Regions from separate parts of the Sporolactobacillus sp. PKPK-6 genome, predicted to be linked through region 3. Evidence: riboswitches for the same ligand, from Rfam matches in the RefSeq annotation. Region 3 holds a riboswitch; each other region holds the start of a gene.

What was found. Region 3 has a riboswitch for cyclic di-GMP ahead of AC1MBV_RS11345 (hypothetical protein). Riboswitches for the same ligand answer to the same signal wherever they lie in the genome.
Region 1: linked by a shared signal. The riboswitch ahead of AC1MBV_RS14370 (CAP domain-containing protein) and the one ahead of AC1MBV_RS11345 (hypothetical protein) in region 3 are both predicted to bind cyclic di-GMP.
Region 2: linked by a shared signal. The riboswitch ahead of AC1MBV_RS04435 (EAL domain-containing protein) and the one ahead of AC1MBV_RS11345 (hypothetical protein) in region 3 are both predicted to bind cyclic di-GMP.

The regions. Positions count from the first base shown of each region.
Region 1 covers NZ_JBWXPA010000002.1:730,391-740,963, reverse strand. The annotation lists gene AC1MBV_RS14400 (O-antigen ligase family protein) at 60-1,352, opposite strand; gene AC1MBV_RS14395 (Gfo/Idh/MocA family protein) at 1,537-2,517, shown strand; gene AC1MBV_RS14390 (DUF4097 family beta strand repeat-containing protein) at 2,644-3,507, shown strand; gene AC1MBV_RS14385 (FAD-dependent oxidoreductase) at 4,407-5,969, shown strand; gene AC1MBV_RS14380 (DnaJ family domain-containing protein) at 5,987-6,364, shown strand; gene AC1MBV_RS14375 (cupin domain-containing protein) at 6,370-7,005, opposite strand; cyclic di-GMP riboswitch class I at 7,299-7,385, shown strand; gene AC1MBV_RS14370 (CAP domain-containing protein) at 7,425-8,267, shown strand; gene AC1MBV_RS14365 (MerR family transcriptional regulator) at 8,320-9,090, opposite strand; gene AC1MBV_RS14360 (permease) at 9,253-10,221, shown strand; gene AC1MBV_RS14355 (TIGR03943 family putative permease subunit) at 10,235-10,573, shown strand, end outside.
Region 2 covers NZ_JBWXPA010000001.1:917,815-928,387, reverse strand. The annotation lists gene AC1MBV_RS04480 (C39 family peptidase) at 1-479, opposite strand, end outside; gene AC1MBV_RS04475 (TIGR03826 family flagellar region protein) at 747-1,133, shown strand; gene flgM (flagellar biosynthesis anti-sigma factor FlgM) at 1,262-1,528, shown strand; gene AC1MBV_RS04465 (flagellar protein FlgN) at 1,558-2,049, shown strand; gene flgK (flagellar hook-associated protein FlgK) at 2,072-3,589, shown strand; gene flgL (flagellar hook-associated protein FlgL) at 3,596-4,492, shown strand; gene AC1MBV_RS04450 (DUF6470 family protein) at 4,517-5,110, shown strand; gene fliW (flagellar assembly protein FliW) at 5,114-5,557, shown strand; gene csrA (carbon storage regulator CsrA) at 5,561-5,800, shown strand; cyclic di-GMP riboswitch class I at 6,011-6,093, shown strand; partial or broken gene AC1MBV_RS04435 (EAL domain-containing protein) at 6,291-6,884, shown strand; gene AC1MBV_RS04430 (PilZ domain-containing protein) at 6,897-7,469, shown strand; gene AC1MBV_RS04425 (LysR family transcriptional regulator) at 7,652-7,927, shown strand; gene AC1MBV_RS04420 (hypothetical protein) at 8,216-8,554, shown strand; gene AC1MBV_RS04415 (aldose epimerase family protein) at 8,615-9,481, opposite strand; gene AC1MBV_RS04410 (dipeptidase) at 9,649-10,573, opposite strand, start outside.
Region 3 covers NZ_JBWXPA010000002.1:96,931-107,503, reverse strand. The annotation lists gene AC1MBV_RS11370 (MFS transporter) at 185-1,597, shown strand; gene AC1MBV_RS11365 (MarR family winged helix-turn-helix transcriptional regulator) at 1,757-2,215, shown strand; gene tpx (thiol peroxidase) at 2,338-2,856, shown strand; gene AC1MBV_RS11355 (APC family permease) at 3,405-4,994, shown strand; gene AC1MBV_RS11350 (VanZ family protein) at 5,375-6,277, shown strand; cyclic di-GMP riboswitch class I at 6,401-6,483, shown strand; gene AC1MBV_RS11345 (hypothetical protein) at 6,549-6,878, shown strand; gene AC1MBV_RS11340 (3-oxoacyl-[acyl-carrier-protein] synthase III C-terminal domain-containing protein) at 6,961-7,947, shown strand; gene AC1MBV_RS11335 (flavodoxin) at 8,152-8,613, shown strand; gene AC1MBV_RS11330 (AEC family transporter) at 8,739-9,650, opposite strand; gene AC1MBV_RS11325 (class I SAM-dependent methyltransferase) at 10,025-10,540, shown strand; gene AC1MBV_RS11320 (hypothetical protein) at 10,537-10,573, shown strand, end outside.

The DNA of each region.
Region 1 (10,573 bases), 630 kb from region 3:
GCACCTCGAGTCAAGGTGCCCACCAAAAAATATCAACGTTATCATATCATTAATTGATCTTACCTGCCAGATGCTCCTTTGAATGTCTGCAGCATTGCGGGTTTTTGCCGCCTTCTGTTTCCGAAGTGAACTCTATTGCCTAGAACCAGTTTTATGGTCTTGTGCAGGCGCGCGAATTGATTCATGCGTGCCGAATATCTTACCCAGTAGGAAAGCAGCACAAGAACCATAATCATAACTTGAGGCGAGGACAAGGTGAAGTCCATAATGCCATACAGAATGATGGTCGGCAATGAAAAGAGAAACAGTGCTGCTGAATAGTTGGTCTTAGCACTCATTCGCTGCGCTTTGAACAGCTGGAACGTATTAATGACAATGACAGCAAGAAAAAACAGACCGCAAAAAATGCCCGATGAAGAAAGAACGGACAGAAACAGATCATGAGCATGCGGAATCATCTCGCCATTAAGTGCCGCATAATCTCTGCCGAAGCCAAACGTAGTGGCACCGAAGAACGGATTCTCCGTAAAAATATGCCAGCTGTTGCCCCAAATTTCAATCCGTTTTGCCATCGATGATTCTGTTCCGCCTGATCGCGGCATCCATTGGTAGAGAAATGGAGCACTGATCATAACAAGGGCAGCAACGGGAATGAATGCCCGAATGCTCAGCTTATAAAGGAACAAAAGGTGAATCAGGAACATAATGGCGAATCCGGCTCTCGATCCCGTTTGATAGATACCTAGATCAAGAATCGGAAGAATCAAAAGTGACAAGACAATAAGCTGCTTGTTTTTTAGCTGCAAGGCTCGCAACAGTTCGACTGAAAGAAAAGCGAGTGCGAGTATTAACAGGTAACAGGCATAGTTCGGATTGAACGTTGATCCGTATAAACGCGGCATACCCCTGTATCCAAATAAAAAATGTCCGGTTAAGAAGGAAACCGCTGTTCCGACAATTGAATCATGAGGAATCAGATTCAATACTTTTTCCGAGAAGAAAATATAAACTCCGCCCCAAATTGTAATCCACACAAATTGTCTTATATGAAGATGTTCGGGATGACGCAGCCAATACATGTAGATCCCAAGGTAACCAATCAGAATGAGCGTGGAAAGAAGATCAGTAACTTGCCAATTAATCAGTACAGAACCGATCGACGCTATGGCCATTAAGGCAAGCAAAAGGCTGATGAGATCGGTAGGCAGCGCATGTTTTTTCGAAATTTGACTGCGCCATTCCAGGATGGCGCAGCCGACAAACCAAGCCATTCCGATAGGCGGGAGCACATATAATAGGATAAACCCTAAAATAAAAGGCTTTTGTTTGACTTTATCAAGTCCGTTCATCATAAATTCGTCCTCCGAATTGTGTTTTCGTTATCTCTGCATCATTACTTATACTTTAAATTGATCATCTATATTAAGTTTGTGGGGAAATTTATATATTTGTGGGTTTATCGATGTAAGGGCTACCAAAATTATACATCGATCGTTATAATTAGTGTAATAAAAATGATCAAGCAGGGGGAAGACAATGAAACTTGCCACTATAGGAACAAGCAGCATTACGCAACAATTTGTGAAAGCGGTTAAGAAGACAGGGCGGTTCGATTATGTCGGTGCCTATTCTAGGTCGGAGGAAAAAGCAAAGCAGTTTTCAGAAAAATTTGGTGGGAGCCGGTGGTTCACGACACTCGAAGATCTGGCTGCAAGTAAAGATGTGGATGTCATTTATTGCGCGTCTCCGAATGGGCTGCATTTTCAACAAGTGTCAGTCCTGTTGCGCGGCGGAAAACATGTTATATGTGAGAAACCGATTTTTGCTAATTTAAAAGAATTTGATGAGGCAGTGAAACTTGCAGATGAACATCACGTGTATTTATTTGAAGCCATCCGCAACATTCAGACGCCGGTTTTTAAAAGATTGCAGCAGGAGCTGCCGCGTGCGGGACAGCTTCGTTCCGCTCTTCTGCAGCTCATTCAGTATTCCTCGCGCTATGATAAATTTCTGGACGGAGAGATTACAAACATCTTCTCACCGAAATTTGCAGCGGGAGCACTGCAAGATCTTGGCGTTTACCCGACCTATGTAGCAGTCGCTCTATTCGGCGAACCGGAGCAGGCCGTTTATTATCCGGTCAAATTATCCAATGGTATTGATGGTGGAGGTACGTTGGTGCTCACTTATCCAGGATTTATATGTACGATCCTTTGCTCGAAGATCGCTCATTCTGATGCACCATCGGAAATTCATGGTGAAAAAGGAACGTTCCGGATCAATAATTCATCCAATATCGCACGCCTTGAGTGGATTGATGCCCATAATAAAGAGGTACAGCCGATTGCAACCCATTTTGAAGAAGACGATAAAATTTATGAAATCAGCAATTTTGCGGATATCCTTGAACAGAACGATAAACAAGAGTATTTACGTCTTCGCTCACTCAGTCGGAGCGTTATCAAAACCATGAGTTCGGCACGGAAGCAGAGCGGCATCATTTTTCCAAATGATTAACGATAGTTTTAAAAGATCTAGACTGCGGCAGGTATTAAATTCAGACCTGCGACTGATCACGTTAACTTAATTAACGGTTAAAGTAAAAACATTAAAGAATTAATCGTTTCGAAAGGCGTGATCGACATGCAGAGCATATTAGAGAAAACTGTCGATATGAAAGGAATTGATGATCTTATTGTCAACACCTCATCAACGGATGTTGAACTGATTCAGACAGAAGAGACGCTTTTAAAAGCCCAGGTTTGGACGGGAGATCTGGATGTACAGAATTGCCCTGTTGAACTGGTGATCAATAAAAAGGATGATAAATTAGAGATTCGTATTATTCGTAACAGACAGGATTGGCTCGCTCGACTCAATGCGCTTAGGTTCTCAAGTGTAAAAGTTGTTATCGAGTTGCCGACACAACTCTATAACCGTATTGTGGTAGACGGTCAATCAAGCGACATCAGCGCATATGAACTTGTAACGAATCAGATGAATTTCTCATGTCATTCAGGTGATATTGAACTGGTGCATTGTGCCGCAAATCAAGAATTAAATGCGACGACATCAAGCGGTGATCTGACTATTCGCGATACACATGTAAAGGAAAGGCTGAACGCGAACACGTCGAGTGGTGATGTTCGTCTGAACAAATCGTCTGCAGATGATCTGAGACTGCTCACGCATTCGGGTAACATAACAGTAACGGACTGTTGCGGCGATCTGGATGCTTCGGCCAGTTCCGGTGATATTGACTTGACTTGTGACGAGCTTATCGGCAATTTGAACTTTGAAACAAGTAGTGGTGATGTCACGGTTACTTTCAGGGATGAGCCCGATTCAGTTTCCGTTTATTATCATGGAGCTTCAGGTGATGGTTCTGTACAGTTTAAAGATATGCTTTATGAAGAGAAAAGCGATCATTTTATCCTCGGGCAAAAAGGCGACGGCAAATATAAGATCAAAGTCCGAACAAGTTCAGGAGATTTCAGTCTAAAATAAGCAATCAAAAGCTTCGACGGGTGAGATAGACCCGACGAAGCTTCTTTTGTAAGATAAGGAAGTTTATCGTTCTGCCTTGCTGGTACAATAATCAGCGTCATAAGATTTGGTTGGGCGATCAGGTAAGTGCCCAATCTGATAAAAAAACGGAAAAATTCCCCTTATTTACCCGCGAAACAAGCGTCATGATGCATATAACCAGAAAATTTCCGCTTATTTTACTCGTTACTTAATGAAGGACCAGAATACTTTATGAAATAGAAATGTCTGTTCAAGCACAAGGTTGATGATTAAAAACCGTATTTGGAGCAAAGGAACTTTCGCTAACTACGCATACGTCCTGTATGCAACGCGAAAGCCATCACATCCTGTGAACGTAAGGACCGGGCGCTTTTTGCCCGGTTTTTCTAACAAGTAAAGAAAGTATATCGTTCTGCCTTGCTGGTACAATGATCAGCGTCATAAGATTCAGGTGGACGATCAGGCAAGCGCCCAATCTGAGAAATAGACGGAAAAATTCCGCTTAAATTGAAAATGAATGGTAAAATCGCTTAAATAGACGGAGAAATTACCCTTATTGAATCGAAAAACGTAAAAATAGAGGTTTTTTCTCTGAATAAGCGGAAAAATTACCCTTATTTACAGGCAAAACTAACGCCATGGTGCATATAACCGGAAAATCTCCACTTATTTTACTCGTTACTTAATGAAGGACCGGGCGCTTTTTGCTCGGTTTTTCTTATGAACGGAACGGATACATTTAGTCATTAAGTACGATGATGTTCATGGAGCTATATCAAACATGATGTGTATTTGTGACTGATACGCATATTTTCTTGCGCTTAGGAGACACTGTCTTTTGATGATTCTGAACGGAAAAAGAAAGGTGGATGATCCGCATGGAGCAGCAGAACACGAATTTTTCAGACGACACCTCATCCTTGTGGCGGGACACGGTTCATCTGCCGGTATTCAGTCCATTGAAAGAAAATAAAACAACCGACACACTGGTTGTCGGTGCCGGTATTACCGGAATTACAGCAGCCTACATGCTTGCAAAAAGCGGTGTTTCGGTTATGTTAATTGATGCTGATCGTATTGCCGGAGGTACAAGCGGCAATACGACCGCGAAGATCACAGCGCAACATGGATTAATTTATGATCATCTCATCAGTACCATTGGCGAAGAAAAAGCGGCGCTCTATTACCAAGCAAATAAAGAGGCACTTCATTGGATTGGCAAGCATGTGAGCGACCGCAGTATTCAATGCGATTATGAAATCCAACCGGCAGTAGTTTACGCGACGACAGAACAGGAAGAAAAACAAATTGAGAAAGAAAAGGAAGCTTACGATCGGCTTGGAATTTTGGGATCAATGGCGCATTCAATTGATCTCCCCTTAGAAATCAAAAACGCAATCATCATGCCTGGACAGGCGCAGTTTCATCCGCTGATGTATCTGCATGAACTGCTTGCAGATCTTGTGAAATTGAATGTACCCATTTTTGAAGAAACATGGGCAACGGATATACAAAATCAGAAATCTGAGCCGTTTGTAATGACCAAGCAAGGGTTCGGGATACACTGCCGGCATGTGCTGATCTGCTCTCATTTTCCTTTCTACGACAACCGTTTTTATTTTTCTCGTATGTTCCCGGAACGCTCCTACTTGATTGCTTGCGAGACAGCCGGTGATCCTCCTGATGGAATGTATATTAGTGCTGGCGCGCCGAAGCGTTCCATTCGCGGATTGCGTCTTAACCACAAGAACTATCTTTTAATCGGCGGTGAAAATCATAAAACAGGGCGCGGCGAATCAATGGCTGACCATTACCAGCGATTAGCAGACTTTGCCTCCACGCATTTTGGATTGGAGACGGCGGCAGCACATTGGTCTGCCCAAGATTTCACGACATTGGATCAAGTCCCTTATATAGGAAGACTTGCAAATAATAATCCGCGCATTTTGGTTGCCGCAGGTTTTCATAAATGGGGAATGACCACAGGCACGTTAGCTGCTCAGCTCATGACTGACTTGGTCCTGGAACGCGCGAACTCATATGCAGAGCTGTTCAGCCCCGCTCGGTTTGAAGCGGCGCCAATGCTCGCAAGCTTCCTCGTTGAAAATATGAAAACCGCCGGGCAGCTGATTAAAGGGAAGGTCAGCAAACCTGCACCGCTTGACGATCACTTGCAACGAGATTGTGGCATGATCGCATCGCTTCATGGACGAAAGGTCGGCGCGTACCGCGACAAGCACGGGGACTTAACTGTAGTTGATGCGACTTGCTCCCACATGGGCTGCGAAGTAAACTGGAATCAAGACGAGCGGACATGGGATTGCCCTTGCCACGGCTCGCGCTTCAAAGCCAATGGAGAAGTGCTCGACGGTCCGGCGAAAGAATCATTAGCATTGCTTTTTTCGGAGTCTGATCATCAAAGCAAAACACAGAATACCTAAGAACGGGAGTGTTAACGATGGGCATTATCGAAATCATGGCTGAAGAGAAAATTCAGGAAGGCTTAAAAGCAGGTGCGTTCGACCATCTTCCGGGTAAAGGAAAGCCGCTTGTGCTTGAAGATCTGTCGGCGGTGCCGAAAGATCTGCGTGCCGGTTACAAGGTGTTGAAAAATGCCGGCATGCTTCCTGAAGAATTGCAAATTAAAAAAGATATGGTCACACTGAATGACTTGCTCCAGTGCTGTGAAGATGATAAGGAGCGCGACCGCCTGAATAAGCAGCTGCGCTATAAACAATTAAAATTCAACCAATTGATGGAAAAACGTTCGATCGCCCATTCATCAGCTTTTCAGAGCTATCGTACGCGCATTTTCAATCGGCTTCATTTCTTCTGAAATACTTATTTTTTCTTCCAGATTGTCAGAAGCGGTCCACGATTCCCATAAACAGGATCCTGTTTTGGTTTTCCAACCTTGCTAATATTTTTCTTGAATGTCGGAGTTTCTTTAGTTTGTGTATCATAATCCTGTCCGTTCGGGTATCCGCCGGCAATGGAAAAATCGCTGCTTGCAGAGAGCCTTTTATGCCCAGTTCCTGCGGGAAGAACAAGTACATCACCAGCCGACACTTTGAGTTTTTTGCCCTTCTCTCCGCCAATCATCAGTGTTGCATGTCCTGAAATAACACCGAGTACTTCATGAGATGTGCTGTGAAAGTGATGAAAAGGAAAGACACCGTCGACCCAGTTATTGCCCCAATTGTTTTTCTTGAAAGTGTTCACAATCTGCCCGGTCCTTCCTTTAAATGCACCGGGATAAACCAAGACCTGAAAATACGGATTGTTGGGAATGGTTCCGTCATCTTTAAATGTGTAAGTTTTCACTTTGACGAAGTTGTTTTGTCCTTGTGGTTCGTGCTGCTCAGAAACTGATGTCTTCGCTTTGTCTGCTGAATGAGTGTTTGAGGCTGAATTGCTTCCGCAGGCGGAAAGAATCAGGAGCGGAGCAATACCGGCTATTTGAACCCATTTCTGCATGATGAATTCCTCCTTCGATAGGATTTACCAATTAGTATAACACCCCGAATATTTTGATAATAATGATCTGCTTGCAAGCACTTTTTAAATATCTTCAGTTTAGTAGCTTTTTAAGATTGGTGATAGATTGACGATTTTATTGGTCAGAGTGTGAATGTTTGCGTTCATCTCAGCGTCCATCAAAAAAACAAGAACTTTTGTCAAGTATTCTATTAAAGAAGCAAATCTAATATTGTAATAAAAAATAGATTGTTGTATAGTTAAATTAACCTAATACTTTAGAAAGAAATCTTTTTTCTAAAGGGCAAAGCTACTGAAAAGTAGTGACGCAAAGTCACAGATCTAAGGCGAATATTCGCTAGGATGGCTGGGCCGCCGTATTTGATTATCAAACGTAAATGAGAGGAGATTTTTTTATTATGCGTTTTTTTAAGCATACTTTAGTAGGTTTATTGATTATTATTCTATCCCTGACAACCGCCTCCATATCAAACGCGGATCAGTCGAAGTCAACTGCCGGCTCAACGAAACAATCCCAACCAGTTGTTCAACAGAACGAGTCGATTACAAGCGGTGTTGAAGCAAAAACGGTCAAGAAGCATGCAAAGAAAAAGGCGAAAAAGCCTGCAGTTAAGAAAAGTATTAAAAAGAGCGTAAAGAAAAAATCGATAAAGAAGACCGTAAAGAAAGCAAAGAAGTCAGTTAAGAAGAAAAAGACGGTTAAAAAAGCAGTAAAGAAAGCAGTTAAGAAGACAGCAACGGTACATAAGGCTGCTGTAAAAAAAGCGCCGGTAAAGACAGCAGCAAAAGCACCAGTTAAAGCTGCTGCGCCAAAGGCTCAGACAACTGCTCCCGGTCAATATAATGCATCAGTGGAACAACAGATTGTCTCGCTTGTAAATAATGTTCGCGCACAAAATGGACTGCAGGCACTTCAAGTAAAGCCGGAACTTCAAAGCTTTGCCCGTCAATGGAGTCATCAGCAGTTTAGCAAAAGTGCAATGAGCCACGGCATGATGAATTTCTCACGGAATACAATAGCAGGACAGAACGTGGCCTATGCTAAAGGTGATGTAAACTATTTCGGATGGGATCAGATTTGGAGTGCTCAAGCGACGATGAATGATTGGATGAATTCTCCGGATCATCGTGCAAATATCCTAAAGCCTCAATATAAATATATTGGTGTCGGAGTTGTCTATGGACAAAAGAACGGCAGCTCAGACGGTTGGGCTTTCTTTACACAAGATTTCTCTGATTAAAGTTCATGAATAGAAAAAAGCTCTGACATTGTCAGGGCTCTTTTCGTTTCGGTTACGGTTTCGCAGTGTAGATCTGTATGGCATCACGGAGCATTTCCGCAGCTCCTTTTGCGACATTGTTTTCGTAATACTTTGTAAAACGCGGATCATCGACGTACATTTGGGCAAGTCCTGCATGGGCTTTTTTTGAATAGGTTCCCTTTGGCCAAAAGAAGCTGAGCCATTGCCGGTGAAGATCCGCTGCTTTCTGAGCACAACTGCTCTCCGGATCATTCAAACTGAGTGCTTCTCTTAGATTTTCAAACATCTCATTTTGGATCATTACCGTTTTTTCATAATCTTCCTTGCTTATATTGGCGAATTGTTGATTGGACTTCTTCACTGTTTCTTCTCCGTATTTTTCACGAATCTCTTTACCGTATTTCTGTTCATTCTGATCGAGCATCTTCTTTTTAAAGCCTACAAATTTTTCTTGATCACTCATAACGGTCTCTCCTTTTTGCGAAGCGAGCGTTTTTTCAATCGTCGCGATCAGTTGATCAAGGCGCTTTTTCTCCGCAATTAATTTCTTACGCTGTTCAGTCAGGGCGTCCACTCGATTAAAATCGTCCGCAGATAAAATGTCAGATATTTCTTTGAGGCTAAATTTTAATTCACGAAAAAAGAGAATCTGCTGCAGACGATCCACTTGTTTTGGTCCGTAAATCCGATATCCGGAAGTGTTAATGGACTCCGGTTTCAGCAAATTGATCTTGTCATAGAATCGCAGTGTGCGTCCGCTTACGCCGGCTAAATCACTGAGCTGTTTGATTGTATAGTTCATGGAACCCCTCCTGACACCTTTACTTTACACCTTGACGCAGCGTCAACCTCAAGACTTTTGTTAGAAATTAATCTGATATTCATTTTGAATTAAATCTTACAAAATAAAACATAGTTTTGTCATCATCAGCATGCAGTGGTAGACTTGGGAGTGTTTTTATTGATGCGTATAAAGGAAGGTATTGGTGACATTCTTCAATCAGTTCCCTTGAACGGAGTGATCTTAGTGTTCAGTCATTCATTTCTCCAATTAAACACAATCTTTATCAGTATTATTATTGAAGCAGTCCCCTTCATCATTATCGGGGTGTTTATTTCTGCAATCATTCAGATGTTTGTTACCGATTCTTTGCTTGCGCGCATTGTACCGAAGAACAGAATAGGATCGGTCGTTTTCGGAACATGCATGGGTTCTCTTTTTCCTGCTTGTGAGTGTGGGATTGTCCCAATCACCGAGCGACTAGTGAAGAAGAAGGTTCCGCTGCATGCAGCAATCGCATTCATGCTTGCCGGTCCGATTATTAATCCAGTGGTGCTGTTTGCGACGTATATCGCTTTCGGAAGCAGCTGGCAGATGGTATTCTACCGAGCTGGTCTGGCGATTGCGGTATCCATCGCCGTCGGAATTCTAGTTTCCTATTTATTTCCCGAAAATCAATTGAGAGACTATGTGGATAAAAAAATAGAAAAGTACCATCTTCACCATGATGAAGCCGCAGCTTCAGAACGAATTTCGTTTATAGAAAAATTCAAAGGTACAATGGATCATGCTATTGACGAATTTTTTTCCGTTGGTAAATATCTAGTATTTGGTGCATTTATAGCCGCAGCGATGCAGACCTATATCAAACAAAGTATTTTGCTCTCATTTGCCAATACACCCTTTACAGCTATTCTCGTCATGATGATACTTGCCTTTATTATGTCGCTTTGTTCTGAGGCTGATGCCTTTGTTGCCTCATCATTCCGAAGCACCTTTCCTCCGGGACCATTGACTGCATTTCTTGTGTTCGGTGCAATGGTTGATATTAAGAACTTGATTATGATGCTCTCGACATTTAAAAAGAAATTCGTCGCTGTGCTAATCACGCTGATTTTTGTCTGCGTGTTTGCAGGCGCGTTGCTCATTTAAGGAGGGGCCGGTCATGATTCGTTTTATCATTCTTTTTGGATTTGCCTACCTGTTTTTGCATCTGCATCTTACCGGAGACATCAGCAAATACATTAATATGCGTTATGGCTATTTGTCTTTTTCAATGATTTTTATTATCGGCTTTATGGCTGTCTATCAAATAGTGAAATGGAACGTCGAAGGCGGCAAGGTGCATGCCAAAGTGGAAGAAAAGCTGTTTGGACACGATCACAGTCATGAGAATAATACATGGTGGAAAAAAGGTTTAACCTATGCCTTAGTTATCTTTCCACTCATTACCGGCTTGTTTTTGCCGATCGCAACATTGGATTCAACGATTGTCCGCGCAAAG
Region 2 (10,573 bases), on a different contig from region 3:
AATGATTTGCCGCTTAAGTCAATAATACGGCTGGGAAGGTAACGGCGTCCAAGTAGTGCGAGCGGTTCATGATACACGCCGTATCCTCGTTTTGTGGCATCTTCCATGCTGCCGACAAAGCCCACGTCCGGATCTCCGAATTGCTGATTTTGATAATAGGGCACACGTTTGATTTCATGAGCCAGTTCCATTTTTCCTACTTGGATGCCTGCTTTCTGCAGCAGCATCGCCAATGAAGTAACCTCACAGCCCCGTGGCAATTCCGGTTTTTGAAGAATAAATGGGGCATCGATGCGAACGGAATGTTTCCTCGGTTGTCCGGTTGTCTCGTTTTTAATCTGTTCTGCTTCATAGGAAACATCGGATATCCACCTTTTCCCGATTGATCGGTTTCCAGGTGAATAAAGCACAAAGAGCAGTGCTGCAAGCACGATGTCAAAAGCAAGAAACCAGCTTAACCAATGCTTTTTAAAGCGCAATATGCGATCTCCTTTCGATTCAAGATTGTTTGCCGCATCGTATCGGTTGTGCTGCATTTAGCTTATTTGATTTGTGAACGCATTTTTGCATTGTCTTATAGCATGAGGTAATGGCAGTGCTTTGTTAGTGTACCACCATATCCGTAGCCTTTTCGGCTTAATTTGTAACAGTTCCGCTAAAATTTACCGACTTCATGCCGATAATAAGAGCAGACGAAACAAGCAGCGTTCTTACGGCTCTTAGTTGTTATGCAAGGAGGAATTGAATTGCCGGAACTCGAAAATTGTAAAGGATGCGGAAAACTTTTTGTACGCGTATCTTCACCCTATTGTCGGGACTGCTTAAATGAACAGGAAAAGCAGTTTGACACAGTCTACAGCTATATACGCAAACAAGAAAACAGAATGTCCACGGTGACACAAGTTCATGAAGCAACAGATGTTGATCTTGATTGGATTTATCAATGGATTCGTGAGGGCAGACTAAAAACGGCTGTTTTTCCCAACCTTGGCTATCCATGCCGATCATGCGGGCGAACGATACAAAACGGTACCTTATGCGAGCATTGCCGCAAAAAGCTGGAACGCGATATGCAGCAGGAACATATTGATGATTCGCAGACCAATTTCAAAGGCAAGACCTATCATACGTGAAGGGAAAGGAATAGAAGTTAAAGAATTTCTCTGTATTGCCGATATAAAGTATGAACAGACAGAGAAAGAGACAATGTAAATAAAAATGATAATGATACGGCAAATTCCTCTGAGATGAGGTGAATTCATTGAAAATAAATGGTTACCAACCGGTACAATCATACACGAATAATTATCAGACAGCGAAGCTCGGCGAACAGCAAACGGCTGCATCCAAGACAAATGATAAAGTAGAAATTTCCAGTGCGGCGAAACGTTTGCAAGGTACGCAGAAGCTGGACGAAGCCAGGCAGGATAAAATTGAGCAATTAAAATCGCAAATTGAGAACGGAACTTACCATGTTCCGGCAAAAAGTATTGCGGAAAAAATGTACGGATTCTGGAACAGGCAGTAAGGGAATTTGGTAACGAGGAGTGAAGAAGCTTGTCTGCTGAGTGCATGGAACGAATAGTCAAAACAATGATCAGTCAGCATGATGCGCTTTGCAAACTTGCTGATCGTAAATGCGAAGCGATTAAGAATGGAGACGCGCAGACGGTGAGCGCAATCACGAAGGAAGAAGCTCCATTCGTTGATGAACTGGGCAGGCTTGAGAAGAAACGTATTGCCGCGATTCAATCTGATTTAGGCGGCACACGCTCTGAAGCAACATTTTCAGAATGGGAACAAGCGATTATTCCTGAGGATGAGCAGGAAAAGTGGCAACACCTTTACCTGGATTTGGCAAAGAGCGTGTACACGCTTAAACAGGCAAATACGTTAAATCAGGAACTTCTTCGTGATTCTTTGCTGTGGGTTAAGCTGAATATCGGCTTGCTGAAGCCAAAAACGCGCACATTGAATAACTATCAGAATCCAAGAGGCGGACAATCTCCGTCATCCGTCTTCAGCGGACGTATTGATTCTCGGACATAATTTAAGACGGAGGTGCTAACCGGTGATCCCGATTTTTTCCAGCTTAAACATGATGCAGCGAGCGCTGCAGGTCACACAGTCAGCCATTCAAACAACAGGAAATAATATATCGAATTCGAATACAGACGGCTATTCGCGTCAACGCGTCAATCTGGCAACATGGCTCTCTTATCCGGGTATCGGCATTAACGCCGATCGAAGTGCAGGTCAATTGGGGACCGGAGTGAATGACGAAGCAGTTGTTCGTATCCGTGATCAATTTGTAGATCTTCAAGTCAGGGATAGTTCCAACCAGAACGGCTATTGGAGTGCGCTGAACGATGCGTACAGCCAAATGGAAGATATCGTGAATGAGCCGACCGATACTGGTATTTCATCTGAGCTAGACAGCTTTTGGCAGTCTTTGCAGGATTTAGCCAACAATTCCTCGACAAGCGGGACAGGAACGGTTGTTTTAGAGGATGGTGCGGCATTGGCTGATACCTTTAATTACATCGCTGTGTCATTAGGAAAGGTTCAAAATAATTTAAATCAGCAAATTACAGCGAACACGGATCTTGTTAATAATTATGCTGATCAAATCAACGCGCTCAATCAGGAAATTAACAAGCAGGAAGCGAACGGCTTTCTAGCGAATGACTTATATGATGAGCGAGACGCATTGACAGATAAAATCGCTCAGCTGGTTAATATAAAAGTCAGCAAAGACCCAAGCGGCGGCAATCCGTCACCGCTCGCCGAAGGAAAGTATACCATTGAAATTGTTGATGCAAATGGCAACTCTTATGAGCCAAAGGCAACTTTGGTCGATGGCGCGGCACTGACGAATAATCATCTGAAAGCAGATATCGATACAACGGATACATCGAACCCAAAAGTTACGATATCCATGATGCAATCGGATGACACGACTCCGGTATCCACAGGCACACTGACTAATTTTTCCGGAAAACTACAAGGCCAAATTGATGCCTACACTAACGATTATCCGAGTGTATTAAAAAGTTTGGACAATATGGCGAATACGTTGGCAACGGAGTTTAACAACGCCTATAAGGATACAGCGGGATATAAAGCAGACACGAAAGGCGTCTTTTTTCTCGGTAGCGGAACGGACAACGATGCGGGTACGGTGACAGCATTAAACCTTCATGTAAACAGCAAGTTAAGCGGAAGTGACATTACATCGGCAAATTCAGGTATGCCAAGCGGCGACAACAGCGGAGCAACTGCGATGGCTGATGTGATCGCATCCAATAAGTTCGCAATTGATCCCAATGGTGAAGAAATGACCCTGAAAAATTATTTGCAAGGTTTGGTTGGTCAAATCGGAGTGAACGCTCAATCAGCGGATCAATTCACGAGCAGTTCGCAAACGATACTTGATGCAGCAACAAATCGACGATCATCCATCAGCGGGGTATCCATTGACGAAGAACTCACAAATTTAATCCAATTTCAACATTCGTATGCTGCAGCTGCAAAAGTCGTAACGACACTGGATACAATGTTGGATACATTAATCAATAAAATGGGGTGATATTGGATGCGGGTAACACAAAGTATGATGTCCAATAGTTTACTGAAAAATATCTCCAGTGGCTACAGCCAACTGGCCGATTATCAGAATCAATTGTCGACCGGGAAAAAAATCACGCGTGCATCCCAAGATCCGGTGGTTGCCACGATGGGTATATCTTACCGTACGGATGTCAGTCATGTAGAGCAATACCAGAAAAATGTTACGAATGCCTATAAGTGGCTGGACAGTTCCGACGACGCACTGCAACAGGTCAATGATGTACTTAACCGTATTCGTGAGTTGACAAATGAAGCGAGTACTGATACTTATACAGCAGATCAGCGTGCGGCTGCAGGTGTGGAAGTGGATCAACTGACCCAGCAGCTGGTTACTTTGGGGAATACACAGGTTGGCGGCCAGTATATTTTCAGCGGCAGTGATTCCGCAAACCCATTACTTACTCAAGCATCCAATGGAACAGTAACGATTAACAATTTGGCACAGAAAAATCCTGATTTCAATGTTGCGGTGAACGACGGTATTCAGATGACGATTAATGTGAGTCCGGACTCGGTTTTCAATGATCAGCTTTTTAAAGATTTAAATCAATTGAAAACGGATTTAACTGAAGGCACAGCGACAGCCAGTCAGATCAGCGCACATTTAACGGAAATTGACACACATTTGGATGAAGTTGCCAGTGCCCAGGCGGATCTGGGGGCGAAAACCAACCGAATTGATATGGTGCAAAATCGTCTTGCTGATCAAAAGACAGTTGCAACGAAAATCATGTCCAATAATGAAGATGCAGATTATGCAGAAACCATTGTGAAATTAAATCAACAGCAAAACGTTTACAATGCATCGCTTTCCGTCGGTGCGAAAATCATCCAAACGTCCCTTGTCGACTTTTTAAATTAATAAATATGCAGGTAGGACGATGACATGGCTAAAATTCTTCCGCATGTAGAAATGAGACAAGTTTTCGGCAGAGTGTCAGTAAGTACACAAAATGCGACGCAAACGATCCGCCAACCAAAGGCAGAACAATCCATACAACAGCCAAAAGCGGACATGACGATTGACCGAGAACCGGCACATGTGCAGATTGATCAGTCAGCCGGATGGCATAATCTTGATCTGAAATCGGCAAGAGTACGTATTGCCGAGGCGGCAGATGCCGGCAAGCAGGCGGTACTTGATGGAATCGCACGCCATTCTCAAGAAGGAGACGAGCTTCTGCATATCGAGCGCAATAGGGGAAGAAATCTGTTTGCGAAGCAGGCTGCCGATAATGTGAATGCAGCAGTCATTGGTACACGTTACAGTACAGGCAACACACCTGCATCCCAAGCGGTCACTTATGATGTGACACCCGCAACTTTGCAGGTGAATTGGCAAATTCATGCACCAATGATTCAAGCGACCATTAGTGCGCCGGAATATAGTTATCAGCCAGGACAGGTTAACATTTCCATGGAGCACTATCCATCACTTGATATTCAGGCGGTCGGCATTTTTATTGATGAGAAAGGATAACGAATGGTTATGATCATCCAAACAAAGTATTTTGGCGAACAGGAAATCAAAGAAACAGATATTATAGCGTTCTCGTCGGGGCTTCCCGGATTTGCACACGACCATCGGTTCATTATTCAGCCATTTGGCGAAACCTTCTCCATCCTTCAGTCGGCAGACGATGCAGAGGTCGCATTCATTGTTACCTCACCTTTTTACTATTTTGAGAATTACAGCATTGATCTGCCCGACCATTTTGTAGAACAGCTCGAGATTCGTTCGCAGGAGGACGTGGCCGTTTGGGTAATCGTCAGCGTACGCAATCCTTTTTCTGATTCCACGGTTAATTTAAATGCACCGGTCATCATTAATGTAAATAAAAAAGTTGGCAAGCAGTATATACCCGAGCAATCCGATTACTCTCTTCGAATGCCACTTACCGCGCAGCTCCAGGAAAAGAGGGTGTAACCGATGCTCATTTTGACCCGAAAGCTTGGCGAGTCGATACGTATCGGTGATGATATTGAAGTGAAAATCGTAGCGGTATCCGGTGATCAAATAAAATTGGGAATCACGGCACCACGCGAAGTTGACGTGAATCGCGGCGAGATCTACGAAGCAATTCGCAAAGAAAATAATTCCGCGGCAACCAGCAAACTCCCCGCGGACATTCTGAACACAATGAAATCAATGAAGAAGAAGGATCATTAAATAGACGCGGGCAACCGTGTTTTTTATTTGGATTTCTTTAATGAGAAAATCGTATGTAAAGTGATAAAATTCAATTTGAAAAACAGCATAATAACGATTACATGTACCTTAATGATTGAAAAATTTTATATAAAGGTGAAAAAAGGTCAAAAGGTCTTGAATCTTTATCCCCGCTGTGCAAAAATGTTCATACATTAAAAAAACTATTTTCAATCGAAATGGCACACCTATTGAAAAATAGGGTCGCAAAGCCACGGGCCTACGGTTCATGCTATGGCAGCCGGGTTACCGAAAGGGAAGCAATGATCGTTCTACTCCCACATTTATTTCGGTGCGCCGTTTTGAAGTCAAAAAGGGGCGAGTGAATCATGTGGCTTTTTTATTATCTCAGGAAAGAAAATTTTTTTCATCATTATCAACCGATTGTCAATCTGCAAACAAAAGAAATTGAAGGGTATGAAGCACTTTTTCGCTCAAAGGTTTTTCTAAACCCGGAACGAGCATACCGACTGGCAATCAGGAAAAAAAGCTCTTTGAATTTGATGCACATTCAATAAGAAAGGCACTGTGTACCTTCGTCAAGGACGGACCTGCTCAAAAAGGCAGAAAACTGTTTATTAATGTTTACCCATCAACGATTCTTCATCCGAATTTTGCTACGTTTATTCTTCGGCTCATTGATCAGTGCTCCATTCCTGCTAGCCAGATTGTGTTGGAAATCGTCGAACATGAGATGATAACAGATTTTATCAAACTTACACAAGCTTTGAAAGCTTTGAGAAAAACGGGAATCTTAATTGCGGTCGACGATTTTGGTAAAGGGATTGACAACATTAATCGAACAATCGAAATTGATGCTGATTATATAAAATTAGATCGCTATTTCTCAATTGGTTTAAGCAAGTCAAATAAGAAACAGGCCTACGTCGAATTTCTTGTTCATTACTGTAATCGGTTCGATGTAAAGCTGATTTTTGAAGGGTTGGAGACCGAAAGCGACATTGATTGTGCGCAAGTGCTTGGCGTTTCGTATGCACAGGGTTTCGCTATTGGTAAGCCGCAGCCTATTTCTCAATCTATATAAGGTGATGTACCTATGTCAGAAAACGCAATTATAGTTCTTGGTGCCGGAATTGAAGGTATTTTCCTGCTCGCTGTTCTCTTTGCATTCATTATGTACTACAACAATATTTTGAAGAGAGATCGCTTGCTCATTACGGATCTTAGGAAAAAGATTTACAAAAAAAGCGAATTTGATCGTGAAAAGGAACCAAAAGAACGCCGCCGTCACTACCGCATTGAACTGAACGGAGAAAAGTGTACGGTACGTGTCCTTGATTTTGGCGAACAGACTCTGCAAGGTTTGAATAATAAATCAATTGACGTGGAAATGCTTGATCTTAGTGTAAGCGGAATGAAAATTAAATGCGGAATTGATTTTCCCATTAAGGAAGAGGTTCATGTATTTCTGTCCTTTGCCAAAGAGGATGGCACGATCATTCATGTTAGAGGCGAAGTGATGAGAAAGGAAACAAAACATGGATGTCCAACAGTAAATTATGGTATTCAGTTTGTGAATCCAAGTGCCAAGGAAGAGACGGAAATTCAATCTTATATGAATCAAAAAGAATTGTCAAAAAAGCTTTTGAACTCTGCAATCAGCCGCTGATTTACGGATGACAAAGGATTGGTAATAATTTGAGAAGCCTCCAATTGATTTTTAGAGGATTCTTTTTATCAAAAAACTAAATTATCCGAAATATCAGTGCAATGATGATGTTTGCGTCAATGAACAACTGCCATGGTCTTTATTCAGACGCTGTGGCGTGAGAGAAAGGAAAGTGATGACCATTGACCATTGATCAAATCGAAACATTCCTCGCAGTTGTCAGACATAATGGATTCCGTCATGCTTCGTGTGCACTCTTTTTAACCCAACCTTCTGTTCGTACACGAATTAAAAACTTCGAAAAGGAATTAAATGTGCCTCTGTTCATTCACACCGACCGCACAATTAGTTTGTATGAGAATGGAAAAATACTTTTACCGTACGCAGAAGGCATTACTCGACTGTGTCATGAAGCGAGAGCCGAGCTTGCAAAAATATGCACGATGCATCCTATATGAAATAAATCTTTGACAGATTGAGCAGTTCACGTTAAAATAAGAAAAATTAATTGATGCACAAATACAATGTGTCGTGCCCCGACATAATGGGGCAAAGCGCCTGCTTATTTTTCAAACAATTGTAAAGTGTAACAAAAAAGCGACTTTTTTAATAAAATGGACAAAACACACTTTTTTCGGAAGGAATGAACAGTCCATCGTCACATTTAAGATCCATTGTTGCATAAGCCATGCAACAGGATGAAAAATGGAAACAAGTGGGCTGTTATAAAAAGGAGGATGCAACACGTGATGAATCATCCGAATGACGCCAAAGTCGATGACTATCTGGACCTGTATCTCTTCGCTGCGAAAATCAAGGATCATGAATGGCAAAAGGAAATAAAAAATAGTTTGGCAGCTTTTGTAAAGGCAACAGCTGACCGTGATCGCCAGAGAGCAAGTGACTTGCGTGTCCAGCTCGGTTATGTCAATCGCAGAATTCTCGGCCTGTATCAACAATTGCGTAAACGCAATGTCGAGCTTACCGAAGGAATAACCAATGAGCTGTACGCGCTAAAGCAGCGCAGACTGGAATTGGAAGCGGAGCTTAGCCAAATTAGAGAGCAGAAGCGCCGCATCAGCTAAATGAGCAACCGATTGAAAAGGCCGCCCCATAATGGAGCGGCCTTTTTTTAATTCTTCACCTTATCGGTCACTAAGTCGGATTGCAATGCTCAGTTCCAATGGTTCGTCAGGTGTTACCATGAGCAAATCGTCTTTCTTTTCATTTAATGTGTTGGTAAGCGCGGTCCATGGTTCGACACACACGAATGGCTGATTGCCTTCAACCCATAAAACGGTGTAGCGATAGCGTGGATCCTGGCTGATCACGATTTTTTTCGTCGCGTTGAAATCAAAGACCAGTTGCGGGTCACCACTGTTCAGCAGTACGACAGACTCTTTTAGTCCCTTCATATTGATCTCACCGTTGAATGGCTTGGTTTCATGATCATTGTAATCCAAATAGCTGACTGCCTTGCTTTTTAGATGAAGCTGTTGATCTGTCATTTTAAAATATGGATGATAGCCCGGGTAGACGGGCATGGATTCACTTGAAAGGTTGTTGATGGTTTGACTGATCGTCAATTCACCGTCCGACAGTGTGTATGTGAGCACAGCCTCGAAATCGAATGGATAGGAGTTACGCGTATCTTCTGAACTATGGAAAGCGATCTTCAGCGCTGAGTGGTTGGAATCAGCGGATTGATCTGCGACTTTCCAAGCTCTGGTGCGTGCCAGTCCGTGGTTGTCCATGGAATAAGCAACGCCTTCCCATTCATAGGATTTATTGGTTAATTGCCCGGCGATCGGGAAGAGAACCGGAATACCACCGCGCACATTTTTGCTCGTGTCAAAAAGCGTGGCTTCGTTCATGAACAGGACGTCTTCGCCATTCGTATGGAAAGCGGTCACCATACCGCCGCGTTCCGGACAGATATCTATGTAAGAAATCCCGTCTGTTAGTCGAAAGAAATGCAAGCCTTGTTGATCAAATTCTTTAACCTGATACATGTCAATCCCTCGATTTATTGTTTTATGAACGACTGGAAAACTCTGCCGCCCTACATAACTACTCTATCAAAATTTTAATACGCTTACATCAATTTTGTGAAAAAAATAACAAAAAATTAAAAAGCCGCTGGGCCAACAAACTCAGCAGCTTTGTTCCTATAATTTTTTTATTCTTTAGCCAATTCCTGCAAGAGAAGGCAGTATGCTTTTTGAATACGTGTGAAACTGCTTAAACGGTAGAATTCATTCGGTGCATGTGGACGTTCATCATCCTGCGAACCGCCAAGCGACAACGTTTCTGCTCCGAGTACTTCTTTGAACAGGCTGGTCACCGGAACCGATCCGCCTGCCCATTGGCGCTTGACCGGGTGACCCGTCATTTCTTCCAATACGTGTTCGAGTTTTTTTAGCGCAGGATCATTGCCAGGAACGCGGTATGGAGGCGTACCGTGCTCGTCTTCAACTGTAACTTCTACCGAACGGAAGGTGTGCGCTTTGATATGCTGCTCAAACAACGCTTGAATTTTTTTCGGATCCTGATCCGGCACGAGCCGCGCGGTGATCTTGGCGTGTGCTTCACATGGAATGACTGTCTTGCCGCCGGCACCCTGGTAACCGCCCCATATACCGTTGACTTCTAACGTAGGACGTGCAACTCCACGTTCCATTGGCGTGAATTCCGGTTCGCCATAGAATTCTTTGAAGCCGACACTTTCACGCATTGCATCCGGAAAAGCATCGAAATTGGCGATCTGCTTCTTCTCATCATCCGTAAGCGGACGCACTTGATCATAAAATCCATCGATCAAAATGCGTCCATCCTCATCACGCATCGAATCAAGAATCCGAACCAATTCATGGATCGCGTTTGGAGCAATACCGCCGCCGAATCCCGAATGCATGTCCATGGCAGCAGTCTTCACGTTGATTTGTGCCGAAAATACACCGCGTACGCCTGTTCCGACGGTTGGCTGTTCCTCAGTGCCGACACCGCTGTCGGCACTGACCACAAGATCACAGGCAAGCAGATCTTTGTGTGCATCAAGGAAACCACTGAACGAACGGCTGCCGATTTCTTCTTCGCCTTCAAAT
Region 3 (10,573 bases):
CCCATTCATTCATGAATGGGTTATTTTTTTACACTTTTTTTGTCTTTTATGTGCAGAGAGGGGAGATATGCGGCAGAAAAACCGCAAATAGGAAGACTCATTTAGTTTTATTGAACAATTCAGAGAAAATCAGAGAGAGAATGATCGCTTAACAGGATGATCAAAAAAGAGAGGATGTTTGGTTATGAATTCGGAAGGTGCAGTAATCAGTCAAAAGGTACGAAGCAAACAAAAGACTAATGAAATGGAACAGGATCATTATTCAGAGCAGCAGAGACAGGAACTAGAAGCGCGCATTAATAATCTTCCCGTGACCAAAACGATGTATCGCATTTTCACATTAATCACCTTAGGAATGGTGCTTGATGGTTTTGACGTTTACCTGGCAGGAGGTGTTCTTGGGCAGCTCGTGCAAACCGGGTGGTCGTCGCTTGCACTGAACGCGACTTTTATTTCGACAACATTTATCGGCTTGTTTATTGGATCAATAATTACAGGTTTTATCGGAGACTGGAAAGGACGCCAGTTTGCCTATCAAATCAATCTATTAATCTTTGGATTGGCTTCGCTCGCAAGCTTTTTTGCACCGAATATGACCACACTCATCGTGCTTCGAGGAATCAGCGGCATAGGTCTCGGTGCTGAAATCGTCACGGGATTCGCTTTACTAGCAGAATTTGTGCCTGCCGGTTCACGTGGAAAATGGGTTGGCGGATTATCTGTATTTGCTAATTGTTCCGCCCCGATCGCTACCTTTCTCGGGTTCATGATTATTCCATCAATTGGGTGGCGATGGATGTTTGCAATTGCCGGTGTTCTCTCAATTATTGTCTGGTATTTCAGACGCAGTCTCCCTGAGTCTCCGAGATGGTATTTTTCTCAAGGAAAATTTAGAAAGGCGGAACAGATTGTCGAATTATTTGAGAAGGAGGCTGCGGAAAAAGGAATATGTGCTGCGCATTCAGATACAAATTCAGTTAATCAGATTGTTACAAAGCAGGGACGATATCGTGAACTATTTGGTAAAACAATGATCAGGCGTACCATTCTCGGATGTCTGATCTTGGCTGCGATCAACACCGCAGCGTATACTTTCGTCACATGGGTGCCGACGCTGCTCGTAAACAGTGGTATTACCGTTTCAAAATCGCTCGGCTATACAGCACTCATGATGATTGGTGCTCCAATCGGTGCGCTGATTGGCCGTATGATGGTTGATCGAATTGGTCGGAAATGGATAATTGTCTGCGCATTTGTTATGACGGCCGTTTTAGGTTACATTTACGCCTTCCAGCATCAACCGATTGCAATCATGACGGTTGGATTTCTTATGACGGTATGTCTCTATATTCTCATGGCTGTCGGACTTTCAATTTATGTGCCTGAACTGTTTTCAACGCAGATTCGTATGCGTGGGAATGGAACTGCTCAGGCTGTCGGACGACTTTTTACCATCGTGACGCCTTATGCAGTTGCTTGGCTGCTCATCAATCAAGGCATTCTCTCTGTATTTATTCTTATCGGTATTTTTCTTGCAATCGTTGCATTTTTAACAGTTATGTGGGGCCCAGAAACAAAGCTGCAAATTCTTAAATAACATGGAATCAGTAATGATTCGTTGTGATTATGAGCATTCATCGTTTAAGTTTTAAGCGGTGGATGCTTATTTGTGTTTAATAATGAAAGGAAAATCAAAAAAATTGAAGTTACTATTAATATTGTGTACAATTTAATTGTGAAAAATTAATAAGGCGGGATGTCATTGGAACCAGTGTTTTCTCTTCAAGATCATTTATGCTTTTCCATATATGCTTGCTCACGTGCAATCTCACGCATGTACCAGCCACTTTTAAAGAAGTTAGGAATTACTTATCCTCAATATCTTGTTTTACTCGTACTATGGGAAAACAGTGAACGTTCTGTGAAACAATTGGGTGAGAAACTGGAACTCGATTCCGGGACTTTAACACCGCTGCTCAAACGAATGGAAGGGAAAGGACTTATTCTACGGGAGCGTACTCAAGAAGATGAGCGAGTGGTGAACATCCATTTGACGAACCAGGGTACCGCACTCCAAAAAGAGGCTGTGTGCATTCCTTTAGCACTGGCACAATCAAGTGGAATGACGATGGAAGAGATACAAAAACTAAACGAGAAGATCAAAATATTGACCAACCACGTTGCTAATTTTAGTGAAAACAGACCAAGTGAATAATTTTTTTAACATAAAAATTTCGCGAAATTATATTTCGCAAAATTTAAGGAGGTGCTGCCTGCTAAAAATTAAGTACAAAAGGATTGAAAGCAACAAAAAAACATACATTGGAGGTTTTTTACATGAGTGAAGAACGTACCGGAGTTGCAACAGTTGGCGGAAACCCTATTACATTAATCGGACCTGAGTTGAAGGCAGGAGATAAAGCACCGGAGTTTACTGTTAATAAAGATCTTATGGAAGAAGCAAGCCTCTCAGATTATGGAGATAAGATCAAACTCATATCTGTTGTACCTTCATTAGATACAAAGGTTTGTGATGCGCAGACGCGACGTTTTAATGAAGCTGCCGCAGAATTAGGCGATCAAGTTGCTGTACTTACAATTTCTGTAGACTTGCCATTCGCGCAGAGTCGTTTCTGTACGGTAGCAGGGATTGAAAATCTGGATACACTCTCGGATTATAAGCTCCATTCTTTTGGAAAAAGCTACGGTGTCCTGATCAAGGAATTGCAGCTTGATATGCGTTCGATTTTCATCCTCGATAAAAACAATACGATTCGTTATGTACAGTATTTAAAAGAGATGACTGAGCATCCGGATTACGACGCTGCTCTTAGCGCTGTAAAAACACTTCTGTAAAATTTCTTAAAGAACTGCATAGAATCATGTCAATGTGGAAAATACATGAAAAAGATAAGTGATAACAAATCGCGTGCTGATAAAGCACGTTTTTTTCTGCAAATAAACGTACTTAATTTATGTAACATTTTGAGTAATTGTTCATAATCCGTTATAATGTTTTTTATAACTCAAAAAGTGCGTGTGACTTCTCAAGTGATCTTAGCAAACAAATGAACTATTTTTATCAGTGGTCAGTCGATTTGCGCTACTATGGTAACGGACAAAAGTTTTTTGTGAAAAAAGGAACAAAAAACCCACGATCGGGCTTCAGATATCTCATTTGATCCTGAGAAACAAATTGTGTGTTTTAAGATAAACAGAACATGGAATTTGTCTTTTTTCGAAAACCGATTTCGTTCAAAACGGTAGTATTTGCTTATCAACAAGAAAGCAGAGTCAGCAATTAAATGAGGACCATTTCATTTCTAGTAAAGTTTAGGAAAGCGATGAGAGTCACACACATAGTGCTATTCAGATAGAGAAAAAACAGAAGGTGTGTGTACATTATGAAAAACAGCATGCGTCGCGAAATGCGTACATTTGCGCTCACGATGACAGGACTGGGATCAATTATTGGTTCCGGATGGCTCTTTGGCTCATGGAAAGCGGCTAGTGTTGCAGGACCTGCAGCTATTTATTCCTGGATCATAGGCATGGTACTAATTCTATTTATCGGGCTCACTTTTGCGGAACTTGGATCGATGTTTCCGGCTGCCGGCGGAATGGTTCGTTATGGACAATTTTCTCACGGATCACTGGTCGGCTTTATCACCGGATGGGCAAACTGGATTGCTATAGTTTCCGTTATCCCTGTTGAAGCGGTCGCTTCAACACAATACTTAAGTTCGTGGAACTTTGAATGGGCACATCACTTATATGACGGAGCGGAGCTGACCGGATCCGGCCTTTTAGTTGCTGCATTGCTTGTTTTTGTCTACTTTCTATTAAACTATTTCACCATTCAATTATTTGCGAAGGTCAATTCAGTAATTACCGTTTTTAAATTCATTATCCCATCGGCAGCGATTATTGGTGTTGTACTTGCCGGTTTTCACACACATAATTTTGTTAATACTCAATATGGCGGATTTATGCCAAACGGCTGGTCAGGTGTTTTGACTGCTGTCGCAACCTCTGGTATCGTATTCGCATTTAACGGATTTCAGAGTCCGATCAACTTAGCCGGCGAAGCGAAAAATCCGGGACGAGCGATTCCGATTGCGGTGATCAGCTCCATACTGATTGCCGGGGTGATTTATGTGGCGCTTCAAGTCGCGTTTATCGGTGGAGTGACTCCTGGGATGCTCACCCATGGGTGGGCACATCTTAATCTCAGCTCGCCATTTGCCGATTTAGCGATGGCTCTTGGCCTTAATTGGCTTGTTCTTCTGTTGTTTGCAGATGCGTTCATTTCGCCATCTGGAACAGGAATCACTTATACGGCAACAACAGCTCGGATGATTTACGGCATGGAACGTAATGGGTTTTTTCCACATATTTTCGGCAAGGTGAATAGTGCGTTCGGCGTGCCTCGCGCAGCAATGTGGCTCAACCTTGGCGTTTCCTACCTCTTTTTATTCTTGTTTCGCGGTTGGGGTTCGCTTGCCAGTGTCATCTCAGTCGCCACATTGATTTCTTACGTTACCGGACCGATTTGCGTCATGGTATTTCGAAAATTCGGTCGAGATATGAGCAGTCCGCTTCGAATCAAGGGTATGCATATTATTGCTCCAATTGCTTTTATTGCGGCTTCAATGATTTATTATTGGGCAACTTGGCCGTTGACAGGAAAAGTTACTTTTATTATTTTGATCGGATTGCCTATTTATTTTTATTATCAAGCGAAGTACCACTTTGAAGGCTTCATGAAGGATCTTAAAGCGGGAATATGGCTGTTGGTTTACCTTGGATTTATGGTTTTAATTTCTTGGCTTGGCAGCAGCAAATTTGGCGGAATTGACCTTATACCGTTTGGCTGTGATTTCCTTGTCATTTCCTTGTTTAGTTATCTTTTCTATATTTGGGGAATTAAAAGCGGCTGGCAGACTGAACAATTGAAAAAACGTGAGGATGCTATGCGTAAGCAGAACGTTTAGATTATAAAATCAATTTGCTATGAATAAAGGAAAAGGCATCACTTCGATTAGAGAAGATGATGCCTTTTTAAGTTCAACGACCTGTCTTTAATCCTTAACAGAAAAATCTTAAGAAATAAATAAGAATTTTTTCAACAGAAAGCTCCTTTTTGAATGCTTTAATAGTGTTCAGAAAGGAGTTATTCCATGTGCAGTGGATTTCATCACACTAATTGATTCCATACGCATAAAATGGACATCTATGTACATTTTTTCAAAAAACAGGGAATAACTCTATTATTACTGACAAGAACGAAATCTGAGTTGATAGTGAAAGTGCAAACTTATTATGTAATCAAGGAGCATATTCAGCACATGGATGAAAAGGAAGGGAAAGCAAAATGATTCATAGATTGAAAGTCAATGATTGGGCTAAAGCAAGAAAATGGATGGATTTGCATCTCTTCTTTAAATTCATGTTATGGTTGCTGTTTCTTATATACTTGTATTTTCTGCTAAAAGTTAATCTATTTGAGCATGGTCTGGATTGGAGAAACTCTCGTTCTATTAATTGGGTTCCGATGAATCGGATCAATACTCTGTTTTACTTATCAGATCATCGTGATCCCGGTTATCAAACCGCTTTGCTGCGTACATTCCAGTCGTTTGCATTCTTTATACCTATGGGCTTTCTTGTGCCGACACTAAGAAAAAAGTCGATGGAATTTGAGCAATTTATCTTCATTTCCTTTGCTATCTCATTTACAATTGAATTGGTCAAATATGCATCAATGACCGGACGCAGTGATGTGGATGATCTGATTCTACATGTCTTGGGAAGTATACTTGGTTTCTCGCTTTGGCATCTTTTATGTGAATGGTTTTCCATGCATCACATAAATCGGAACACGCGTATTTTTTTAATGACTCTTTTAATTAGCCTTTGCCTGTTTTTATTTAATAATGATGGAATGACGCTTGCCGGATCAGCAAATATCAACAGAGACATGATCGGTGTCACTCTTGGTATTCCTGAATACACTGGATCATTTCTTCGTGGGAATACGCATGATTTAATTATGAAAACAGATCCTGATCAGGGGAGTATGCAGGTAACCATTTCGATTGATAAATCGACAAAATTGTATTTGGAGAAGGAGACAGACCATAGTAATTTATCTAAAATCACTTTAAAGAAAATATCGTTGAACCGAATGCGGCAATTCAATGAACATGAGAAGATTCGTGTTTGGGGAAAACAACTTCCTACCACATTTATTGCAGACATTGTTATTGTTCGTTAAAGTTGCAATGTATTTACGAAATATAATGTGAAAAAAGAACCAATACTTAGTACTCTTAACTAATATCGTAAAAAATTATACGATACAATAGTATTAAAAATTGATAATTATTACCAATTGAATAACTGACAAAAGCAAACTAACCGAAAGATTAGGACGCAAAGCCACGGGTCTAATGCGAAAGCAAAGACAGCCGGGTTACCATTGGACATAGAAGCTGTGATCAACATGTCACGGCTTTTTTTGTTAATAAATAGTGGGGGTTTATATGATGGGGAAATACAGTGTAGTGACAACAGGTAACGACATCAGTGTCATGTGTGAAGGCGTTTTTACAATGGAGGATGCATCTGGGTATATTGAAGAATTCAAAAAAGCCGCTGCCCAAGTAAATCCACCAACATGTAATCTAATGCTGGATGGTTCCAAACTAAGAGTATCATCGCAAGAAATGGTTGGTATGCTCACTAATATTATTGCAATGTACAAGGACATGGGTTTCCAGAACATAACCATGGACTTGGGAAAGAGCGCAGTTGTTAAGATGCAAATTAAACGGTTAGCCAAAGAAGCAGGGCTTACCCAATTCAAATTGCTTTGATAGAAAGATAGATGTTTAGGTGCTGCAATAAAAATCTTATCTCGATCAATGAATCATCTTTGGCTCATGGAGGAGTGCACTTGTGATCAATGTGAACTTATTAGGGATTGAAATGTATCACGGAGAAAGAGTTGTTTCCAATGATACATACATCAACCATTTTAAGCAAAAAGGAAAAGACTATACTCATTTTTTCAGAGATATTATTGGAATGGATAAGCGGTATTTGATTGACTCAGAAAAAGAGAACAGTCTGACCATGGCGATAACCGCAGCTAACAAAGTATTGAATAAAACTGGAATCAGTGGTGCTGATCTTGATCTGATCGTTCTTGCCAGCTTTTTTCCGGAAAATACTGTGCCGCCAAGCTCCATTCATCTTCACCAGGCTATCGGTGGTAAACCTGAATGCGTCTGTCTTGATCTTAATGGAAATTGCGCCGGAATGATTTTATCATTTGAGAATGCAGCAAAATATATGGCACTCTCACCAAACGTTAATCGTGCCTTAATTGTTGGATCAGATTACATTAATTCAGTCGTTAATCCGGATAATGAACTTTGTTATGGGCATTTTGGCGATGCTGCATGTGCCATAATATTAGAGAAGACAAAAGAAGATCGAGGATTTCTTGGCGCAAGATGCCGGATTAATTCGAGTGAACATAATAATATTCTGTTTCCCAGTGGCGGAGCATCTAGAATTCGTGAAGCATCAAAGAATGAAAGACTGCTTGAATGGAAGCCCTTTGAAAATGTCTCGCTTGATTCAGCTGCAAGGAACATGCGCGAACTGCTTATGGAAAACCAACTCTCACCAAATGATGTGAGTATGTTCTGTTTCTCTCAGTATGCATATGCCAATATTGTTGATCTTCGAAAATTACTCGGCATTGATGAATCACGCTCACTCTTTATTGGCAATGAATATGGCTATACGGGAGCGAGCAGTCCGTTTATTGCTTTTTACGAAGCACTGAGCCAAGGAAGTGTGAAGAGAGGTGACTATGTCATGTTCTGGACGATTGGTGCCGGATCACAAAACATAGCCGTTCTTATACGTTATTGAATAATCCTTTATAGATGCACGAACAAGTCTGAGCTAAATGATATTAGTGGCTCGGATTTTTTTGTCGTTATAGAAATCTTGAAGTACCTTTACCTAGAATAATCATTCTGGGTATTTAACATGAGGAACAAAAATGGTATCATTTTAATGAAAATGAAATTCATTATCAATTAAAATCAAGGCTTGAAAGAAGGTTCGTATATAATGGCAGATATTCTAATTGTCTATGCCAGTGAGACAGGTAACACTGAAGAAATGGCGCAAAAAATAGCTGAGGGTGTTAAGCGTGTGGGGATTGATCCGGCCGTTAAAGACGTTTTAAACTTATCAGCGTCAGAATTGAATGATTACAATGGGATTATGTTTGGCAGCTTCACTGATGGAATGGGCGATCTTCCATACTCAGTTGAAGATTTTCTTGACACAATTAGCGAGAATGATCTTAAAGGAAAAGCTGCCGCTTGTTTCGGCTCCGGTGACAGCAGCTATGGGCTCTTTGCTGCTGCTGTAGATACCATTCAAGAAGCACTTGAACACTGTGGAGCGGAAATTATTGAGGACAACTTCAAAGTTGAGCTTTCGATGACTAAAGAAGAGCAGGGCAAGGCAATACAATTAGGTGAATCTTTTGCGAGAAAGATTCTCGCAAAAAGAGAAAAAGATTGAATATAAAAAAGTAAGCGAAAGGCAGATCAAATGGTCTGCTTTTTTTCTGCATCGTAAACTATTGTAAATAACGTCCTTTTCTAATTTATACTCCGTTTAACAATAACTTTCTTGCAAATTGCCAGTTAACCAATGTAAATTAAAAAAGGGAGATAGATGAAGCTGAGAATTGTTGTGATGGTAACGATTAGTGAAGCAAGCTCTGAGTCCCCATCAAATTTCTCGATCAGCATGACACTGTTTACTGCAGCAGGCATGCTGATTTCTACAAAGAGGACAGAAGCGAGCATGCCATGAATTCCGAGTGAAAACAAAACTAATTTAGCAATGATCGGGACGATAAGCAGACGGAGAAAGACGCCGATCCATACCTCGCGGCGCCAAACGCCTGAAAATTTTGTGCTGCCCAGCTTTACGCCTAAAATTAGCAGTACCAGAACCGGATATGCCGTACCGAGCATTTGAACAGCGGTTGCGGTTCCGATGGGTAAATGCAAATGAGTGACTGCCAACAGTGCACCAACAAGACAGGCATAGATGAGCGGCGATTTAAGAATATGGAGTATTGATTGTTTGCCGCTCATCGCAGCTCGTGATGCAATATACATACCGAGAATATTAACAAGAATAATTTGCCCGATAACATATACTGCTCCGAGAGAAAATCCAGTTTGACCGAATGCCAGCAGCAACACGGGAAGTCCGTAATTATTCGCATTACTGAAGACGACAGTTAAGGTAAGTGCTCTGGCACTTGGTTCTGGGAAGCGGAATAGCTTAGCAGTTAGCATCGCAACCAACCATAAAACAGCTGTCATGATGACCGAGAACAAAAAAATGTGAATGACATTGGTGCCCTTTAAATGTGATTCGGACAATGCATTTAAAATAAGTGCGGGTGCGAGTATGTATAAACTAATATCGGCGAGCAGTTTGGTGTCAACGCTGTTTCGCTTCTTCTGAAGAATGGCTCCGCATACACAAATAATTAAAATTGGAACACTGATAGATGTGAGAAGATTTATATAAGCGGTCATTAAGATACCTCCGAATCAGCAAGAACGATATGATCATGGTTCATGAACTTTCGCCGATTTTTTTCCTAAACAAGGTGTGAAACGTGAAACTATTTTCTCTATCATAGCACGAGATACGCTAGAAATGACTTATTTTGTGCGATTAGCAGATTTCAACGAGAACAGCGGTTAAAATTATAATAATGTAAGATGTGAAGCAAGTTTAAAGATAGCGGGTGATGATCATTTTTCATGAACATAAAAATATGATTTGGGGAACATTTTGCAGCAAATGCGGCGCTGAATGCAGCGTTTTGCAAAGTGCCCATCATCCATGGGATCAAACGACGTTTGGAAGAATAATTAGATGTTCAAAATGCGGCAGTGAAAATCATGTGAATCAGCAAGCTGCAGCCTATTTCTATAATCAACGTATCTATAGTTATTTCAATGAATTGTCGGGCGTAATTCTTGATTTGGGTTGTGGGGGAGGATTTATTAGCAGCTATTTGTTGAACCAGCAGAAGATCAATCTAGTTTTTGGTCTGGACCAAGATAAAAATTGTGCATTAGAATTAACCAAACTTTTAAGCAACCACAAGTTCACCTTTATCCATGCGGATATCTGTAAGCTTCATGATTTATTTGCGAAACAGAGTATTGACTATTTAGTGAGTCGGGATGTTTTTATGTTTATTGAGGATACTGACCGCTATTTTGATGATATCAGTTTGCTCGTTAAATCCGGAATACGACAGATGGGGTGGTACATGAAAAACAACCCAAGAATGAGAAACAGTCTTGAACCTGATCAGATTTTAGGGGAGTACCGAAAAAGAGGGTGGCATGCAAATCTGAAGGATCTTGAATGGTATAAAAGCGGCTATATGATTCAGGCGGATCGACAATGAGCGATCAGAAAACTTATGACTCAGAGAGGACGA